DNA from 4 places in the Shewanella sp. YQ_9 genome. Region 1 is predicted to be linked to each of the others. Evidence: predicted binding sites of a transcription regulator. Region 1 holds the regulator's gene; each other region holds the start of a gene.
The links. The regulator sigma-54, encoded in region 1, starts transcription at its own class of promoters, with help from an activator protein. The targets are predictions, from matches to a motif close to GTTGGCACGNNNNTNGNNT.
Positions count from the first base shown of each region.

Region 1 (3,170 bases):
TGTTATCATCGACGCCATTAGCCCCAATGAACCGATCCAGAGCCTGAAAACCAGTTATGTGGAGCTGGATCTGGACACCATGATCATGACCTCAGATCGCGAGATCCTGATCGAAGGCAAAGACTTTAATATCAAGGGATCCGGCCTGTACGCCGATCTCAATGCTCAGCAAGTGAAGCTGACCAGTCAGGTGAAAGGAACCTATGAAACCAAGTAAGCTTTTTATCGGTGCCCTCTTGTGCATCACAAGCCTGTCGGCAGTGGCCATTGAAGAAGATCTGCTGCAAAAAGTACAGATCAGCGCCGCCAATCAGTTTGCCGATATCAAAAACAAGCGTGTGGTATACGGCGGGCCTGTCACAGTCACCCAGGGCAGTTTGAAACTGCTGGCCGATGAACTCACGGCTTACACAGAAGACAAGAGTGGCGAGCGGATCCTGGTGGCCAAGGGCTCACCCGCTACCTATACCCAGAAACTGGAAGACGGCCGTCTGGCCAGTGCCAAGGCCAAAGAGATCCACTACAACATAGACAGTCGTATCATGACCCTGCTGGGCCAGGCCAAAGTAGAACAAGACGGCAGCGAAGTAACCGCCGAGAAGATAGTCTACGACATCAACAAGCAGCAGCTGGAAGCGGAAAGCAGCGGCAAAGGCCAAGACAGGGTAACCACTGTTATCCAGCCGGAAAACTATCAGGATCTCAACAAGAAAGAACAGCAGCAGGAGCCGCAATGACCAGCACCCTGACGGCACAGAATCTGGCAAAGAGTTACAAGAAACGCAACGTCGTCAAAGACGTCAGCCTGTCGGTCAATACCGGCCAAATCGTGGGGCTGCTGGGCCCCAACGGGGCTGGCAAGACCACCACCTTCTACATGGTGGTTGGGCTGGTACAGAGTGACAAGGGCCGTATCTTCATTGACGACGACGAGCTGACCCTGGATCCCATGCACCTGCGAGCCCGTAAAGGCATAGGCTACCTGCCACAGGAAGCCAGTATTTTCCGCAAGCTGTCGGTGCATGACAACATCATGGCCGTGCTGCAAACCCGCAAAGAACTCAACAGCGACGAGCGCGAGGAACAACTCGAACAGTTGCTGGAAGAATTCCATATTACCCACATACGTGACAGCCTGGGGATGTCCCTCTCCGGCGGCGAACGCCGCCGGGTGGAAATCGCCCGGGCATTGGCCGCCAATCCACAGTTCATTTTGCTGGATGAGCCGTTCGCCGGTGTGGATCCCATCTCAGTTATCGATATCAAGAAAATCATCGAACAGCTTAAGTCCCGCGGTTTGGGGGTGCTGATCACAGACCACAATGTTCGCGAAACACTCGACGTTTGTGAGCGAGCCTACATAGTCAGCCATGGGCAGTTGATCGCCGAGGGCACACCCGCTGAAATCTTGGACAACCAGCAAGTGCGTGCTGTGTACTTAGGCGAACAATTCAGGCTATAGTTAGGATCATGTCATCCGGTGGCAATTCCGGGTATTATAGTTTGTTATTATTGAATTTTTTCCTTGAAAAATAACGAGTAGGGATTAGCGGTATAATGAAAGCGTCACTCCAGCTCAAACTGGGTCAACAGTTGACCATGACACCTCAGTTGCAACAGGCTATTCGCCTGCTGCAACTGTCGTCCCTTGAGCTGCAGCAGGAAATCCAGGAAGCCTTGGAAGCCAACCCTCTGTTGGAAATGGCCGAGGACAACCAGGATGACGCTATCGACGACAACCACAAGGAAAACGACGCCGGCGAGTTGAGCGCCAAGCAGGAAGATGGTTCCACGGTAGAAACCTCAGAGGCATTGAACAATGAGTCTATGCCGGATGAATTACCTATGGATACCACCTGGGACGAAGTCTTTACCGCCGCCAGCGCCTCAGGGCCGGCCATGGGCCGTGAAGATGATATGCCCTTCCAGGGTGAAACCAGCGAAGGTCTCTATGAACATCTGGAATGGCAGAAGAACCTGACCCCGTTTTCCGATACCGACGACGCCATTGCCACCGCCATTATTGATGCCATCGACGAGCAGGGCTATCTGACCCAGAGCACAGAGGAGATCCTCGAAGCCATGGGCAACCCTGAGATTGAGCTCGATGAAGTCGAGGCAGTACTCAAGCGGATCCAGCACTTTGACCCTGTCGGCATCGCCTCCAGAGATCTGCGCGAATGCCTGCTGATCCAGTTGCAACAGTTCAACACCGACACCCCACATCTGGCCGACGCCCGCTTGTTGATTGACGAACATCTGGATCTCATTGCTGCCCGTGACTTCCGCACCCTGATGCGCAAGACCAAGCTCAAGGAAGATCAACTGCGTGACGCCATCAACCTTATCCAGAGTCTCAATCCCCGCCCCGGCTTGCTGGTGCAGCCGATGGACGAGGAATATGTGATCCCTGATGTCAGTGTCTGGAAGAAAAACGGCCGCTGGGTAGTAGAACTCAACCCGGACTGTATGCCCAAACTCGGGATCAATCAGCAGTATGCTGCCATGGCCCGTAGCGCCCGCAGTCAATCAGACAGCCAGTTTATTCGTGGTCATCTTCAGGAAGCCAAATGGTTTATCAAGAGCCTGGAGAGCCGCAACGACACCCTGCTCAAGGTGGCCAACTGTATAGTGCAGTTCCAGCAGGGATTTTTTGAATATGGTGAAGAGGCCATGAAACCCATGGTGCTCAACGATATTGCCGAGGCGGTCGAGATGCATGAATCGACCATCTCCAGGGTCACCACTCAAAAGTATATGCATACCCCCAGGGGAATATTTGAATTGAAGTACTTCTTCTCCAGCCATGTCGGCACCGAAGATGGCGGAGAATGCTCTTCCACGGCGATCAGGGCTTTTATCAAGAAGCTCGTGGCAGCGGAAAACCAGAAGAAGCCTTTGAGCGACAGCAAGATGGCGCAACTTCTGGCAGAACAGGGAATCAACGTTGCAAGACGCACCATAGCCAAGTATCGCGAGGCTATGATGATACCACCGTCGAACCAGCGTAAGAGTTTATAAATCCACAGTTGGAAATTGGAGGAATCTTTCTATGCAAATCAACCTGACAGGACATCATATCGAGATCACCGACTCACTGCGTGACTACGTGGAAAGTAAGTTTTCTAAACTTGAACGCCATTTCGAACAGATCAATAATGTGCACGTTG
Region 1 covers NZ_JBICJO010000065.1:8,134-11,303, forward strand. Annotated here, with positions in the region: gene lptC (LPS export ABC transporter periplasmic protein LptC) at 1-217, shown strand, start outside; gene lptA (lipopolysaccharide transport periplasmic protein LptA) at 204-737, shown strand; gene lptB (LPS export ABC transporter ATP-binding protein) at 734-1,462, shown strand; gene ACF8D4_RS18065 (RNA polymerase factor sigma-54) at 1,558-3,021, shown strand; gene hpf (ribosome hibernation promoting factor) at 3,053-3,170, shown strand, end outside.

Region 2 (3,170 bases), on a different contig from region 1:
TTTGTACATTGAGCAGCGCCAACTGTCTGAGCTCATCCTTGCCCGCCTGGCTGCTGAGCTTTTCAACATCGGCACCGCTGAAAGTGGTCAGCAGTGCATCTTCAATCAAGGGAATATGCTTCTTGAGAGTGACATCGTCATCACTGCCACGCACCATGAGCTGTACCTTTATCTCCACCAGCCTGGAACGGTTAGCCCCCGGCAGATTGAACAGAAATGGTCTGGGCATGGCCACATAGAAGGCTTCCCTGCTGTTATTGGCCTGAGCTTCTTCGGTTACCTGCTCACCTTCGGCCGCATCGACCGCAGCGTCATCTGAACCGCCCAGGAAAAACCACAAGCCAGCACCGACCAGCAGCAACACCACCAAACCAATGCCGCCGAAGATAAAGAGTTTCTTTTTGCTTTTGGGCGCCGGCGCCTCTTGCAGCTCAAGCTCTTCTTGCTCTGCCATTCTCTACCCTTTCCCTTAATCAACCGCAATGCCCGCGGAAAATACCATCCCTATAGGTTACCTGCTCAGGCGTAATAATCTATACCCGAGCCATAACTTGTTGTGTGATTTGTGCTTTGTGCCGTTTCTTCGGCGGAAATTTCACCATTGGTGCCCTCTTGGGCAAACCCACCGCCATTGCCACCTTGCTGCTCGCCTTGCTCCCGACCACCTTGAGAGATGTGGCTATCGGCCAGGTTCATTCCCTGCTCCTGCAGCATTTCTCTCAATCTGGGCATGGCCTGTTCCAGCATATCCCGGGTTTGTGGTTGGGTGACATGGAACTGCACCTGAGTCTGATCACCATGCACCTGAACCCTGACCATCATGGCTCCAAGCTCTGGTGGGTCGAGACGAATTTCAGCCTGCTGCACACCATTACTGACCATGGTAATCAACTGCTGCCGCATCACGGGGGCAAAACGCTGCACCATATCGGCGGTTTGCAGTGATTGCTCCATCCCCTGCCTCAATGACAGTTGATATTGGGCCATCTCTCCCCTTTGGGGAGGCTGCAATCCTTGTTGATGCAGCTGTTGCTGGAATGGGCTGATATCTGTCTGGGTTGATGCCGCATCGCCCTTGAGCGCCTGATGTATGGCGTCACTCACAGGGCTTCGTACCTCGGCAGCAGTCTGAGTACCTTTCACCTCAGCCTTGAGTAAGCTGGCGAGAACATCCTTGGCTGCAGCTTTGTCACTCTTGCCGTCAGCGCCAACAGACATTGCCGCCGCGGCCACCGCAGCACCCAAGTTGCCGGCAGTATCTGTCTTGGCCTTATCGGCAATTGCGCTTTGCGCCAAGATCTTGTCACTCCTTTCCTCAGCGGCATTGAGCACAGCTTCACGAACCACTGCAGCCATACCATCCTGAGTCGCCGCCTTACGCGTTGACTTATCAGCATCCGGCCAACCCATTTGTTGCTCGCCTTCCTGAGACTTGGCCTTTTCCGCTGTTGCAGCCGCCTTGTCGAGAGCCAGCAAAGGAGCATCTATAGTTTCATCCTCTGCTTTGCTATCGCCTTTGCTTGCCGCTTTCTCATCTGTATCGTCCAGTTTGGCACTGTCTTCTTCACTCTCGTCGCCTTCGTCAGCGGCAATCATCTCTGCGCCGTCCAGACTATCTGTCACTACCATGCCAAGCTCGGCACTCCCCTGCTTGAGGTTTTCCAAGAGCTTCATCTGCTCTTCGGGAGACATGGCCTTGATCTCATCTTCTTTGAGCCCGGTGAGAGCGGCAATCTGTTTCAGCAGGCTCACCTCATCCACTTCGGTGACTATGGTGCCGTCTTCAGACGGCAATTTCTTGCCCATGGCTATCTGCCCCAGAATAAGCGAGACATCGACGGCCTGCTCAGCTTGGGCACCTTCTCTGTTAAGACTGCCAGCGGTAAATCCCGGCTTGGCGCCTTGCGAGTCGAACGAAAACTTAGCCTGCGCCTCTTGATAAGCGGCGAAAAAAGCTTCGTTATCAGTAGATTGTAGTGCATCTGTGGCGGAAACTCCCTTGCCGCCCGCATTGCCGATCAGGATATTGGATAACTGCTGCATGCCTTCCTCCAGCACCTAGGCCCTCAATAGATAAAGATAGGCCGAGTCAGAATTAATGTCTCTGTCTCAAACAAAGCAAAATTCACGCCAACAAAAAATATAGAATGAATATTAAGGAATTGTCCGGGAATGGATGTCGGAATGGGCTCAATGGTTGAGCTTGCGACGGAAAAACTGCTGGGAAGCAAACTCATCGATGAGTTTCTGCTCTTGTTTGGCGGCTTTGGCTTCGGCCTGCAGGGCTTTTTTCTCCAACAACATCTCCACCGCCTTACGCTTTTGCTGCTTCTCCAGCCAATGTTGCTGTCTATAGCCCCGCTGCTTATCGGCCTCGGCGACCACGGCAAGTTGTTGCCCTATGGCATCATCTACCTGACGCACAAATCGATGAAACTGCTGGTAATAGGAGGCGCCAATGCTCTGCCCCTGCTGGGCATCGAGTTGCTTCATATAGTCGAGACGGTATTCCTGCAGCGCCTGCAGCTGAGATTTACGCCTCTGGCATTCCATTTGCGCGGCTTTAAGCTGCAGCGCCGCCTGCTCTTCGGCTTCGACCGCCAGTTTCAACACTGTGTGCAAAGGATCGGATTTAGCCATCTGTAGTATTATTCCTTAAAATTGCCTGCCTTACGGGCCTTAACCCGGCTCTCTATTGAGATCAGGCTCCCCTATTGTCACTGCATTTTTGTCGAGCACGCAAACTCCCGCACTGAATGGCATTACACCTTACATTGGGCAGCAAGCTGCCCCAACATTTGCTGGCAATCGCTGAAACTAATGGCATCGCGCATCCCCTGCCGCAAAAAGGCGTTCATGGCGGGTTGCAGGCGTATGGCGTTGTCGATACGCGGATCCGAGCCTTGGGAATAGGCACCAATGGAGATCAGATCCCGGTTTTGCTGATAGAGCGAATAAACCTGCTTGACGCGCCGCATCGCTTCCAGGTGCGCCTCGCTTATCACCATAGGTGCCACCCGACTGATGGAAGCTTCAATGTCTATCGCCGGATAATGCCCTGAGTCGGCCAAGGCCCGTGACAACACTATGTGACCGTCCAAAATGGCCCGCGAGGCATCGGCAATGGGATCTTGCTGATCGTCCCCTTCGGTAAGCACAGTATAAAAGGC
Region 2 covers NZ_JBICJO010000034.1:25,660-28,829, forward strand. Annotated here, with positions in the region: gene fliL (flagellar basal body-associated protein FliL) at 1-454, opposite strand, end outside; gene ACF8D4_RS10890 (flagellar hook-length control protein FliK) at 520-2,043, opposite strand; gene fliJ (flagellar export protein FliJ) at 2,191-2,640, opposite strand; gene fliI (flagellar protein export ATPase FliI) at 2,763-3,170, opposite strand, start outside.
Region 2: the regulator sigma-54 is predicted to act here: its motif matches at 2,117-2,135, upstream of ACF8D4_RS10890 (flagellar hook-length control protein FliK).

Region 3 (3,170 bases), on a different contig from region 1:
CTCATAACCTTCACGACGCATGTTTTCGATCAGGATAGACAGGTGCAGTTCACCACGGCCGGATACGCGGAAACGATCCGGACTCTCGGTTTCTTCCACACGCAGAGCCACGTTGTGTACCAGCTCCTGTTGCAGACGCTCAAGGATGTTACGTGAAGTCACGTACTTACCTTCTTTACCCGCGAAAGGAGAGGTGTTGACCTGGAAGGTCATAGTCATGGTTGGTTCATCAACAGACAGAGGTGGCAATGCTTCGGCATGACCGACAGCACAGATGGTGTCGGAGATCTTCAGCTCGCCCAGACCTGTGATAGCAACGATATCACCGGCATTGGCACTGTCCACTTCGTGGCGTTCCAGGCCCATGTAGCCCAGCACCTGACCGATTTTACCGTTACGGCTCTTGCCATCGGCACCGACAATAGTGACCTGTTGGTTGGTCTTGACGCTACCACGCTTGATACGACCCACACCGATAACCCCTACATAGCTGTTGTAGTCCAGCTGAGAGATCTGCATCTGGAATGCGCCTTCGGCGTCGGCATCCGGTGGAGATACTTTTTCAACGATAGTTTGGAACAGTGGGGTCATGTCTTCACTGTTGTCCTGAGGATCCAGGCTGGCAAAACCGTTCAGTGCAGAGGCATAAACCACTGGGAAGTCCAGCTGCTCGTCGGTGGCACCAAGGTTGTCAAACAGGTCAAATACCTGATCGATAACCCAATCAGGACGGGCACCCGGACGGTCAATCTTGTTGATCACCACAATAGGCTTAAGACCTTGGGCGAATGCCTTCTTGGTCACGAAGCGAGTCTGTGGCATTGGGCCGTCCTGCGCATCAACCAGCAGCAGTACAGAGTCAACCATAGACAGAACCCGTTCTACTTCGCCACCGAAGTCGGCGTGTCCTGGGGTATCTACAATGTTAATCCGATAGTCGTTCCACTTAATGGCGGTGTTTTTCGCCAGAATAGTGATCCCACGTTCTTTCTCCAGATCGTTGGAGTCCATCACCCGCTCGGTGGCTTCTCCGCGGGTTGCCAGGGTTCCTGACTGTGCCAACAGCTTGTCTACCAGGGTAGTCTTACCGTGGTCAACGTGCGCTATGATGGCGATGTTACGTAAATTCTCTAACACAGTTTTGCCTCTTACGATCTCTGTTCTGTGGGATGCAGCAATATAAATTGAATGGTACAACCGCTTTATGACTGCTTGGCGATTGCCTTCCAGGCCTTATAAAACCTGGGCTGCCATCGTGTCGGGGAGCACAATTTCCCCGGATGGTTGCTTTAAAAAGCGTGCCATTCTACTCTAGCGAGGGGCTATCGCACAGGATTATTTTTTAGACACCTATGAATATCCGGCTTATTCAGCGCACGCACCATTATGGTGAACGCACCTTTTTGGAACACTCAATGCACCATGATAGTGCAAACCCGCTTGCCTCGCCAGCCCTCGATTTTACCATTCCCTTTATTTTCAACATCTTAGCATCTTGGCATGAGTCTGGCTTAATAGAGACCAACAAGGCGCCAGACGCTACATACTAAGAGTTGACAAAGGGCACCCCCTTTACCCTACCGGAGGCTTGATAATGTCAGTCGAATCAGTTTTACAACAGCTGCAAGAGTTGGAAGTTAAGTTTGTTGATTTACGCTTTACCGATACCAAAGGTAAGGAACAGCATGTATCTATCCCGACTCATCAGGTAGATGCTGATTTCTTTGAAGACGGCAAAATGTTTGATGGTTCATCTATCGCCGGTTGGAAAGGGATCAACGAATCTGACATGGTGCTGATGCCAGATCCAAGCAGCTTTGTACTGGATCCTTTCACCGAAGAAACCACAGCGCTGATCCGCTGCGACATCCTCGAGCCCGGCACCATGCAGGGTTACGACCGTGACCCTCGCTCTATCGCCAAGAAAGCCGAAGAGTACATGCGTTCTACCGGCATCGCCGACACTGTGCTGATCGGTCCTGAGCCAGAGTTCTTCCTGTTTGATGACGTACGTTTCGGTACCGACATGAGCGGCACCTTCGTCAAAATCGATGCCAAAGAAGCGGCCTGGAACTCAGGTACCAGCTATGAAGAAGGCAACACAGGTCACCGTCCATTCGTTAAGGGCGGCTACTTCCCGGTTGCGCCTGTGGATTCTTCACAGGATTTGCGTAGTGCCATGTGTCTGGTGCTGGAAGAGATGGGCCAGGTTGTGGAAGCTCATCACCATGAAGTTGCTACCGCGGGTCAGAACGAGATCGCCACACGCTTCAATACTCTGACCAACAAGGCCGATGAAATCCAGGTACTCAAGTACGTGATTCACAACATGGCTCATGCCTACGGCAAGACAGCCACCTTTATGCCCAAGCCGATAGTCGGCGACAACGGCAGCGGCATGCACGTACACCAGTCACTGGCCAAAGACGGCACCAACCTGTTTGCCGGTGACAAGTACGGCGGCCTGTCTGAAACTGCCCTGTACTATATAGGTGGTATCATCAAGCACGCCCGTGCCCTGAACGCCTTCACCAACCCAAGCACCAACTCCTACAAGCGTTTGGTGCCACACTTTGAAGCCCCTGTGATGCTGGCTTATTCAGCCCGTAACCGCTCGGCTTCTATCCGTATCCCTGTGGTACCAAGTCCTAAGGCTCGCCGTATCGAGACCCGCTTCCCGGATCCTATGGCCAACCCTTATCTGGCCTTCGCAGCACTGCTGATGGCCGGTCTGGACGGTATCCAGAACAAGATCCACCCTGGTGATGCCATGGACAAGGATCTGTACGATCTGCCGGCCGAAGAAGCAGCGGAAATCCCGACTGTGGCCGAATCTCTGGAAGTCGCCCTGGCGGCTCTGGATTCAGACCGTGAGTTCCTGACCCGCGGCGGTGTGTTCAGCGATGACTTTATCGACTCTTACCTCAAGCTGAAACAAGCCGAGGCCGAGCGTGTCAGCCGCACCACTCACCCAGTCGAATTTGAGCTGTACTACAGCCTCTAATTGCCCTGCAATCAACCGATGAGTCAAGCCATCGGATAACAAGAAAAGCGCCCCGGGAGCAATCCCGGGGCGCTACTATTTTAAGGCTATAAAACTCAACCCACTCAGGGAGCACCGACAAGCTCAGGAGCACTCTGAGCCTTGGCCCCTGTGAGTATCACCGCCA
Region 3 covers NZ_JBICJO010000004.1:44,622-47,791, forward strand. Annotated here, with positions in the region: gene typA (translational GTPase TypA) at 1-1,137, opposite strand, end outside; gene glnA (glutamate--ammonia ligase) at 1,595-3,004, shown strand; gene ACF8D4_RS01365 (hypothetical protein) at 3,109-3,170, opposite strand, start outside.
Region 3: the regulator sigma-54 is predicted to act here: its motif matches at 1,495-1,513, upstream of glnA (glutamate--ammonia ligase).

Region 4 (3,170 bases), on a different contig from region 1:
TTGGCATCGGCAGTTAACAAGCATCTGAGTTTATAGTCGCTGTCTGCTGTGGATTTTTATGACTATAGTGAGTTTGATGTCTTGTGTTGCAAATGGGGCTGGGGTATAACGCTGACCCAGTTTTTAAATGGCGCTGCATTGAGTTGCAGCGACGTTTTCACGGATAGTTAGGACACTAAGGTGCCAGATAAATCTCTCGCAGAAACTGAGTACAATCAATTCAGGCTGTTTCTTGAACAGCACAGTGGCATTGTATTGGGTGAGAACAAACAGTATTTGGTTCGCAGCCGTTTGGCGCCTTTGATGGGGAAATATGGCTTGCCATCCCTGTCGGACGTAGTTAAGCAGTCGATGCGGCCCACCGAGCGTCAGTTACGCGCTGAAGTCGTCGATGCCATGACCACCAACGAAACCCTCTGGTTTCGGGACAAGTATCCTTTTGACCTGCTGGGCAATACATTGTTGCCCGGTTATGCCAAGCTGGGGCGACCGTTGAAGATTTGGTCGGCAGCCTGTTCATCCGGCCAGGAACCCTATTCACTGGCGATGACAGTGCTTGAATATCAGCAGCGTAAGCCGGGGGCTTTGCCGGGTGGCGCCATGATTCAGGCCACAGATTTGTCGCCGTCCATGCTGGAGCGTTGTAAAAACGCCGAGTACGATAAGCTGGCGTTGGCCCGCGGCCTGTCTGAAGAGCGCAAGCGTCAGTTTTTTGAAGCCCTGCCCAACGGCAATATGCGGGTTAAAGACAATGTGCGCCGTTTGGTGAGTTTTCGGGCCCACAACCTGCTTGAAAGCTACACCTTACTCGGCAAGTTCGACATCATCTTTTGCCGCAACGTGCTTATCTATTTTGCGCCGGAGGCAAAGGCAAAAATACTGCGGCAATTTGCTGCCGCCCTTAACCCCAAGGGGATACTGTTTTTGGGCGCCAGTGAATCGATTGCCGGGTTGACCGATGAATTCGACATGGTGCGCTGTAACCCAGGCATCTATTATCAAAAGAAAAATTAACCACCTAATTATTTGATTTTTAATTAAATAGTTTGAAAGGCTCGTCAACTTGGACGGGCCTTTTCTGTTTTACCTTTCACCCTAACGGCCATCATCTTCTTATCTGTTATCCTCCACTCTATATCTGGCACAAAGCTTGCTTTGTTTTTGTCGAGTCATTGGAGGAGGCGGTTTTATGGCGATCAGTTTCGATAAGGCCCTTGGCATACATCAATACACTCTGGGCATTCGCGCCCAGCGTGCCGAAGTGCTTGCCAGCAATATAGCCAATGCCGATACCCCACATTATAAGGCTCGGGATGTTGATTTTTCCTCGGCGTTGCAGGCGGCAAAAGGGCGGCAACAGGGGATGAGCATGGCGGCAACTTCTGAAAAGCATTTCGACCTCAAGGCGCTGACAGCCCAGCATGTGCAGTATCGGGTACCGGATCAGCCGGACACGGGTGATGGCAATACTGTCGATATGCAAAAAGAGCAGCAGGCCTTTATGCAAAATGCGCTTGAATATCAGATGTCGCTTGGGTTCCTCGACGGTAAGTTCGCCGGGATGAAAAAGGCATTGAAAGGAGATTAATCATGAGCTTGTACAATATCTTCAATGTTGCGGGGTCGGGAATGTCGGCGCAATCTGTGCGCTTGAACACCACCGCCAGTAACATAGCCAACGCAGATTCCGTCTCTTCCAGTATCGATAAGACCTACAAGGCGCGGCATCCCATTTTTGAGGCCGAGCTGGCCAAGGCCAATGGTCAACAGCAGCAAGGCGCTGCGGTAAAGGTTAAGGGCATAGTGGAAAGCGATAAACCCTTGTTGAAAGAGTATTCGCCGGATCATCCCATGGCCGATGCCGATGGTTTTATCTACAAACCCAATGTCAATGTAGTGGAAGAGATGGCCGATATGATTTCCGCCTCCCGCTCCTATCAGATGAACGTCCAGGTGGCCGATGCAGCCAAGTCCATGCTGCAGCAGACCCTGAGAATGGGCAAATAAAGGGAGACATAGCCCATGAGTGTAAGTTCAGTTAACCCCTTCCTCGACAGCATAAGTGTCAAAGGGGATTCGGAGACCAAGAAGAGCAACAATCAGCAGCTGACCCAGGAAGATTTCTTCTCGCTGCTGAGTAGGCAGTTGTCGATGCAGGATCCTTTCAAGCCTGTGGACAACGACCAGATGATTGCCCAGATGGCGTCGTTTTCTACCGTGGATGGTATCTCCAAGCTCAACGAGGAGATAGTTAACCTCAACACGGTAATGACCTCGAGTCAGGCTTTGCAGGCATCTGGCCTGGTGGGGCAGAAAGTGTTGATCCCGGCGGGCACCGGCTATGTTTCCGAGGAAGACCCGACCCTCAAAGGGGTGATCACATCGCCAGAGAAAATGCCTTCCATCAAGGTGACTGTTGAGGATGAAGCCGGCCAGGTAATCAAGACCTTTGATGTGGATGGCAGTGCCGGCGGCAACATAGACGTGGAATGGGACGGCTTGGATAAGGACGGTAAACCCGTTGAGGCTGGTATCTACACCATGAAGGCCAGCGGGGTTGTCGATGGCAAGTCCCAGGATCTTATTGTCAGTGCTTATGCCCACGTGACCAGTGTATCGCTCAACTCGGCCAGTGGCGCCGTGTTGAACCTAAGAGGTATTGGCGGGATCAGACTGGCCGACGTGCTGGCTGTTTCCGAAGTTTAATTCTGTTTCTGCCCCGGCTGCGCCGGACAGTATCTGAAAATCATGAGGTGAATTATGTCTTTTAACATTGCTCTGAGTGGGATTGCTGCGGCGCAGAAAGATCTCAATACCACAGCCAACAATATTGCCAACGTCAATACCGTCGGCTTTAAAGAATCCCGGGCCGAGTTTGCCGATGTTTACGCCAGCTCGATTTTCTCCAACGGCAGAACTACAGTGGGCGGCGGTGTGACCACCACTCAGGTGGCGCAGCAGTTCCACCAGGGTAACCTGAACTCCACCAACAATGCGTTGGATTTGGCGATCAACGGTGGCGGTTTCTTCGTGACCTCTCCCAATGTGGGCAGTCAGGATTACTCTTTCACCCGCGCCGGTGCCTTCAAGCGTGATGAAAACGGTTTCCTGGTCGATGCCGCAGGTAACTTCCTGCAGAGCTTCCCCGTCGATAAAGACGGCAACTCCAC
Region 4 covers NZ_JBICJO010000034.1:51,444-54,613, reverse strand. Annotated here, with positions in the region: gene ACF8D4_RS11030 (chemotaxis protein CheV) at 1-36, shown strand, start outside; gene ACF8D4_RS11025 (protein-glutamate O-methyltransferase CheR) at 181-1,014, shown strand; gene flgB (flagellar basal body rod protein FlgB) at 1,190-1,588, shown strand; gene flgC (flagellar basal body rod protein FlgC) at 1,591-2,007, shown strand; gene flgD (flagellar hook assembly protein FlgD) at 2,023-2,706, shown strand; gene flgE (flagellar hook protein FlgE) at 2,761-3,170, shown strand, end outside.
Region 4: the regulator sigma-54 is predicted to act here: its motif matches at 1,138-1,156, upstream of flgB (flagellar basal body rod protein FlgB).